DNA from 2 places in the Diaphorobacter ruginosibacter genome. Region 1 is predicted to be linked to the other one. Evidence: riboswitches for the same ligand, from Rfam matches in the RefSeq annotation. Region 1 holds a riboswitch; the other holds the start of a gene.
What was found. A riboswitch is a leader RNA that binds a small molecule or an ion and turns the genes downstream of it on or off. The one in region 1 is predicted to bind glycine.

Region 1 (3,405 bases):
CAGATCCTGATGCGCTTTGTTCTTGAACAACCCGCCGAGTGGACCGAAGTGCTGATCCGCTTCTGCCTGATCTGGATGGTGTTCCTTGCGATTCCCATGGCGTTCCGCCAGGGAGCCATGGTCAGCGTCGACGTGCTCTACCGCTGGAGCCCGCCGGGCATGCGCCGCGTGCTCGACTGGGTCGTGACGCTCGCCGCGCTCTCTCTCATCGGCGTGCTCATCTGGTGGGGATTCGACTACGCCAACCGCGGCGCAGTGCAGTCCATGGCCGGGCTGGAGTCCGTCTCCATGTTCTGGGCCTATCTGGCCGTGCCGGTGGGGGCGCTGTTCAGCATTCCCGGCATTGTCGGCAATCTTCTCGATCCCAAGCGCCTTGAACTGGAGACCGCACAATGACTCCAGTGATGATCACGACCATGGTGCTGTGCTTCGCGCTCAGCGTCTCGGTGGCCGTCTCGATCGGCCTCGCATCGATCGCGGGCATTCACATGTCCAACGCCAACATGCTCATCTCCGTGAAGGAGATGTTCGCGGCGATCAACAAATTCCCGCTCGCAGCGATCCCCTTCTTCATCCTCGCGGGCAACCTGATGGAGACGGGCGGCATATCGCGCCGCCTCGTCGAATTCGCCAAGAGCATCGTCGGCGGCGTCCAGGGCGGCCTGCCCATGACCTGCGTGCTCACCTGCATGATCTTCGCGGCGGTCTCGGGCTCGTCTGTGGCCACGACGTTCGCGATCGGCGCCATCCTGATTCCCGCGCTCATCAAGCATGGCTACCCCACCAGCTTCGCCGCCGCGCTGCAGGCCACGAGTGCCGAACTGGGCGTGATCATTCCGCCCTCGATCCCGATGATTCTCTATGGAGTGAGCGCCGAGGTGTCGATTGGCGAACTGTTCATCGCCGGCTTCGGCCCCGGCATCCTCATCAGCCTCTCGCTGATGCTGTTCGTATGGGTGTTCTGCAAGTGGAAGGGCTGGGGCAAGAACGACGGCGAGGGCCGCATGTCGTTCGGCCGCGCGCTGCTGCAGGCCGGCTGGGCGTTGCTGATGCCCGTGATCATCCTGGGCGGCATCTACGGCGGCATCTTCACGCCCACCGAGGCTTCCGCCGTGGCGGTGTTCTATGCGCTGGTCGTGGGCATGCTGATCTACCGAGAGATCAAGATCAAGGACCTCTACGCCATCTTCCGCAAGTCGGCGCTGTCCTCGGCCGTGATCATGTTCATCATCGCCAACGCCGGGCTGTTTGCCTTCCTGATCACACGTGCCGGCGTGCCCGATGCCATCGGCCACTGGCTGCAGGAAGTACTCAAGTCGCCCGCGATGTTCCTGCTGGGAGTGAACGCGGCGCTGTTCATCATCGGCATGTTCATCGAAACCAGCGCGGCCATCATCGTGCTCGCGCCGATCCTTGCTCCCGTGGCCCAGCATTTCGGCATCGACCCGGTGCACTTCGGCCTCATCATGGTCGTGAACTTGGCGCTCGGTATGATCACCCCGCCCTTCGGCGTGAACCTGTTCGCCGCCTGCACCGTGGCGCGGATCTCGCTGGACCGCATCGTCACACAGTTGCTGCCGTTCGTGGGCGTGATTCTGTTGTGCCTGATGGTGATCACCTATGTGCCGGGCATCTCCCTGGGGTTGCGCGATCTGGTTTACGCGCGATAGAAAAGTTATACTTCACGACTTGTCAGGAGAGAGCCCGCTCACCCATCACATAGGGATGACGCGGGCCGCCGAAGGCGCAGGCAGACACCGAACGCTCAGGCAAAAGGACTGGCAAGCCGCCCGCAGTGATGCGGGCGTTTCCCCAGCTGGAGAGAGGCGGCCTTCACAGTGAAGATCGCCCACCGAAGGAGCAAGTCGCGGCAGTGCCCGCGATGAATCTCTCAGGTAAAGCGGACAGCAGGGCAATACCGCGACTGGCGTGAGGCCGGTCGTCCGGATCATTTGCCTTGGAGTTCCCACTCATGTCCGCGCCCTCGCCCGCCACGCCGCTGCTCACCACGCCCCTGAACGCACTGCACATCGAACTGGGTGCCAAGATGGTGCCGTTCGCCGGCTATTCCATGCCGGTGCAGTATCCCGCTGGCCTGATGGCCGAGCACAACCATACACGCAGCGCCGCCGGCCTGTTCGATGTATCCCACATGGGCCAGCTGCGCCTGGTCGGCGCCGATGCTGCTGCAGCCTTTGAAACCCTGATGCCCGTCGACGTGATCGGCCTCGGCGTTGGCAAGCAGCGCTACGGGCTGCTGCTGAACGACGAAGGCGGCATCATCGACGACCTGATGTTCTTCAACCGCGGCAAGGACATCTTCGTGATCGTGAATGGTGCCTGCAAGGTGGGCGACATCGCGCACATCATCGAGCGCATCGGGCACCGCTGCGAGGTCATCCCCATGCCGGAACGCGGCCTGCTCGCGCTGCAGGGCCCCCAGGCTGCGGCCGTGCTCTCGCGCCTGGTTCCTGGCGTTGAAAAGCTGGTGTTCATGACCGGCGGCGAGTTCCAGTGGAAGAATGCCGACCTGTTCATCACCCGCAGCGGCTACACGGGCGAAGACGGTTTCGAGATCTCGGTGCATGAAAGCCGTGCCGAGGAATTCGCCCGTGCGCTGCTGGCGCAGGCGGAGGTCAAGCCGATCGGCCTGGGCGCGCGCAACTCGCTGCGTCTCGAAGCCGGCCTGTGCCTCTATGGCAACGACATCGACAACGGCACGACGCCGCCCGAGGCCGCATTGAACTGGGCCATCCAGAAAGTGCGCCGTACCGGAGGCGAGCGCGCCGGTGGCTTCCCTGGCGCGGCCAGGATTCTTGCGCAGATCGACCAGCCGGATACCCTTGCGCGCAAGCGCGTGGGACTGATCGCCAAGGAGCGCATCCCGGTACGCGAACCCGCCGAACTGCAGAACGCGGAAGGCCAGAACATCGGCCGGATCACCAGCGGCCTGCTGAGTCCGACGCTGAACCAGCCGGTTGCGCTGGCCTACGTGCAGACGGCCTATGCCAAGCCCGGCACCGAAATCCTTGCCATCGTGCGGGGCAAGCAGGTGCCGATGGTCGTGAGCGCCACGCCGTTTGTGCCAACCAACTACTTCCGCGGCTGATCCATCGATCCATTCATCCGCAGGGCCGGCCAGGCAAGGAACGACATGAAATCGCGCTACATTGCTGGCTGACCACTCTCAACCGTTTTTTCAATTGACTCAATTTTCCGGAGCATCCATGAGCATCCACTACTCCAAAGACCATGAATGGATCAACGCCGCCGACGCCAACTCCGCCGTCGTCGGTATCACCGTGCACGCGCAGGACGCGCTGGGCGACGTGGTGTTCGTCGACCTGCCCGAAGTCGGCAAGACGTTCTCGCAGGGCGAAGTGGCCGGCGTGGTCGAGTCTGTGA
Region 2 (3,405 bases), 1.6 Mb from region 1:
CTCGGGTGCCTCGGCCTCCCCGGCAGTGACGCCGATCAGCTCGACACCGGTGTAGGCAAAGCAGGCTATCTGCAAGGTGAACACCACGCCGACCATGCCCATGGGCGCAAAGCCGCCATGCGACCAGAGGTTGGAGAAACTGGCGGTCTGACCCAGAGGCCCCCAGCCGGTCATGATGATGGCCACTCCCAGCACCAGGGTCGCGACGATGGTGACGACCTTGATCAGGGCGAACCAGAACTCCAGCTCACCGAAGACCTTGACTGCGATAAGGTTCACTCCCAGCAGCACGGCCAGCGTGGCAAGTGCCGGAACCCATTGCGGTATCGCGGGAAACCAGTAGTGAGCATAGATGCCGATGGCCGTCAGTTCCGCCATGCCCGTGACCACCCAGGTGAACCAGTAGGTCCAGCCAGTGACAAAGCCCGCCCAGGGGCTCACATAGGTCTCGGCATACGTGGCAAAGGAGCCCGCCACAGGGCGGTGCACCAGCAACTCGCCCAAGGCACGCATGATGAAGAAGATGGCCAGTCCGGCGATGGCATAGCTGACCAGCAGCAGCGGCCCCGCCTTGTGAATGGCCTTGGCGGAACCAAGGAACAGGCCCACGCCGATGGCGCCCCCGAGGGCAATCAGCTGGATATGCCTGTCCTTGAGCCCGCGCTCAAGTTCTCCTTGGGTGTGAGGCAGCCCTCCGGCTGCCGTGCAGTCTGTGCGATCCATGTTGGTTGTCTCCGTTTTTGTGATGCACGCGGCAACAGTCACCCCGCACGGGGCGCAATGGCTGCCGCGATCGGTTGATGATGGAAAAAGCCAGTACCCTGAACTTATGCGCTGGCGTGCGCGAGGGGTGCGGGCCGCGGCCTCGCGGTGGTGCCGCCCATGGACTGCTGGACGATGTCGCCGATCATGTCTGCGGTGACTGCAGACAGGGTCCAGCCCAGGTGGCCGTGGCCGGTGTTGTAGAAGACGCAGGGCTTGCTGCCCCGCCCAACGCGCGGCAGCATGTCCGGCATCATGGGACGCAGGCCGGCCCAGGGCACGACGCTGCGGGTGCTGACGCCCGGAAAGCAGGCCTGCACCCAATCGATGAGCGGGCGGATGCGGTCGGCACGGATGTCCTTGTTGTAGCCGTTGAACTCGGCCGTGCCGGCCACGCGGAAGCGATCATCGCCCAGGCGGCTGGTGACTAGCTTGGTCTCGTCGTCCAGGAGGCTCACGACCGGCGCGGATGCCCGGCTGGTTTCGTCGAGCAAGTTGACCGTGATCGAGTAGCCCTTGACCGGATAGATATTGACATGGTCGCCCAGACTGGCGGCCAGCTCGCGGCTCGCCGTACCGGCGCATACCACGATGCCGTCGAAAGAGGTCGTGGCGGTTTCCTTTCCATGGCGCACGGTCACGCTGGCCTGCCTGCCGTTGCTTGCCACGGAAAGAATCTCCTGCCCGTACAGGCAGCTCACGCCCAGGCGATCACACGCGGCAGCCAGGCCGCTGGTGAACTTGTGGATGTCGCCGGTCGAATCACTCTCCGTGAAGTAACCGCCATAGAAGGTGCCGGACAGGGTCGGCTCGATGGACCGCATTTCCTGCGGGGTCACTGCACGCCGCTCCAGTCCGCCCTGAGCCAGCAGCTTCGAGACCTTGCCGGCATGCTCGAAGCCCGCCTGGTCGCGGTAGATATGAAGAATGCCCTCTTTCTTCAGGTCGAAACCGATGCCTTCCTGTTCAGCCCAGGAAAAGAGGTGCTCACGCGCTGCAATGGCCAGCCTGGCCGTCTCCACGGTGTTCTTCTGGTAGTGCGGAATGGCCGAGAGAAACTCGACAAACCACGTGAGCTTGTGCCAGCTCGGCTTGGGGTTGAGCAACAGCGGTGCATCGCTCTTGAGCATCCACTTGAGGCCCTTGAGGATGGTGGACCAATGGGTCCATACCTCGGCGTTCGATGCCGAGAGTTGTCCGCCGTTGGCAAACGATGTCTCCATGGCGGCGTAGCGCTGCTTCTCGAACAAGGTGACGGAAAACCCGCGCCTGGCCAGGGCATAGGCCGTGGTCACGCCCGTGATGCCGCCTCCGATAACGGCGATTGTCTTCATGATGATCCAGCTCCAGATACGTCAAAGGGATGGAGCCCGTGCGCACCATGCGCATCGGACGCCCCCTCTGTTCTGGACCTGAGAGATTCACGAGGTATCGCACGAAGCGGTACTCGCTTGCTCCTTCGGTATGCCTGGCGGACGATGGCGCCGGACATTCTTCAGAGTGGTGAAACAAGTGATGCCGATCCTTTTGCCTGAGAGTTTCCGGGGCGGTTGCTCCTTCGGCGCTGCATGCGGCACATACGTAGATCGTGCGCTGCAGTCTCTCTCGACATCACTGGGCTGAAAGCCTGAAGGGCGACTATAGGGACATCGCCACGTCTTGGATATACGGGTTTCTACAGGGCTGTGTCAGTGAGCCCGTTCTCCCTTGCGCTGCAAACATCCACCAGGACCACAAACACTTCAAGCCCTAAGTCCCCATTGTCGCAAGGCCACTGAACAATCAACGAGACTTGACCATGACTCGGAGACGACATAACGTCCCGAATCCGGACCAACACCCAACGACCTTATCCCGAAGTCTGACCATGCCATACCCGATCCACCATCAGGAAGAAGATTCCAAAGGCGCGTTCTATGTCGAAAAGCTCGGCCAACGTATTGCCGAGATGACATACAGCCGCACGAATGCCTCCATGATCATCATCGACCACACCGATGTCGACGAGTCGCTGCGTGGCGAAGGCGTAGGCCGCCAACTGCTCGACGCACTGGTCGCCTGGGCCCGCTCGAGCGGCACCAAGGTGCTGCCGCTGTGTCCCTTTGCCAAGGCGCAGTTCGGCAAGGATGCGTCGATACGCGACGTGCTGGTCTGATCAAACTGAATCGTACCGTGGGTCCGTAGGGAGCCTCTGCAAAACTCCCTAGGTATGCTGAATCAGGAATGCACTGCGCCTGCAGGGCGTGCACGCAAATGCGTAAAGCAGTCCGCCACTGCCCCACAGACGCTCCACCTTGCGACGGGCCTCAGGTAAACCGGAATCAAGCTGCAACACGAAGTGCATTGCATCGCCACAGTGGCGGCACACCGGATACCAGGGCGATTGCACCCAGGTCGGCGCCCCTCCGACGCGATACAGATACTGTCCCACTTCCCAGGGCTGGGCCGACCATCGCTCGGCGGTTCGGGCCAGCCGCATGGTACCTGGAAGCAACGGGCCGTCGACAACGTAGTCCGGTATTTCCGGCTCCGATACCGTATTGGGATGAAGGCAGGTTGCGCCCCCTCCGGCATCATGCCCGTAGTGCAGTTCACCCGCACCGCTCTCAAGGCAGGACATGCACAAGGACAGGCTGACAGCCG

Region 2: it holds a riboswitch for glycine, as region 1 does, so the genes downstream of both, H9K76_RS18010 (D-amino acid dehydrogenase) here and gcvT (glycine cleavage system aminomethyltransferase GcvT) in region 1, are expected to answer to the same signal.

The regions. Positions count from the first base shown of each region.
Region 1 covers NZ_CP060714.1:2,371,550-2,374,954, reverse strand. Annotated here, with positions in the region: gene H9K76_RS10730 (TRAP transporter small permease) at 1-396, shown strand, start outside; gene H9K76_RS10725 (TRAP transporter large permease) at 393-1,670, shown strand; glycine riboswitch at 1,684-1,791, shown strand; glycine riboswitch at 1,807-1,918, shown strand; gene gcvT (glycine cleavage system aminomethyltransferase GcvT) at 1,973-3,109, shown strand; gene gcvH (glycine cleavage system protein GcvH) at 3,228-3,405, shown strand, end outside.
Region 2 covers NZ_CP060714.1:3,964,606-3,968,010, forward strand. Annotated here, with positions in the region: gene H9K76_RS18005 (amino acid permease) at 1-723, opposite strand, end outside; gene H9K76_RS18010 (D-amino acid dehydrogenase) at 828-2,096, opposite strand; glycine riboswitch at 2,154-2,271, opposite strand; glycine riboswitch at 2,272-2,380, opposite strand; gene H9K76_RS18015 (GNAT family N-acetyltransferase) at 2,630-2,917, shown strand; gene H9K76_RS18020 (hypothetical protein) at 2,966-3,405, opposite strand, start outside.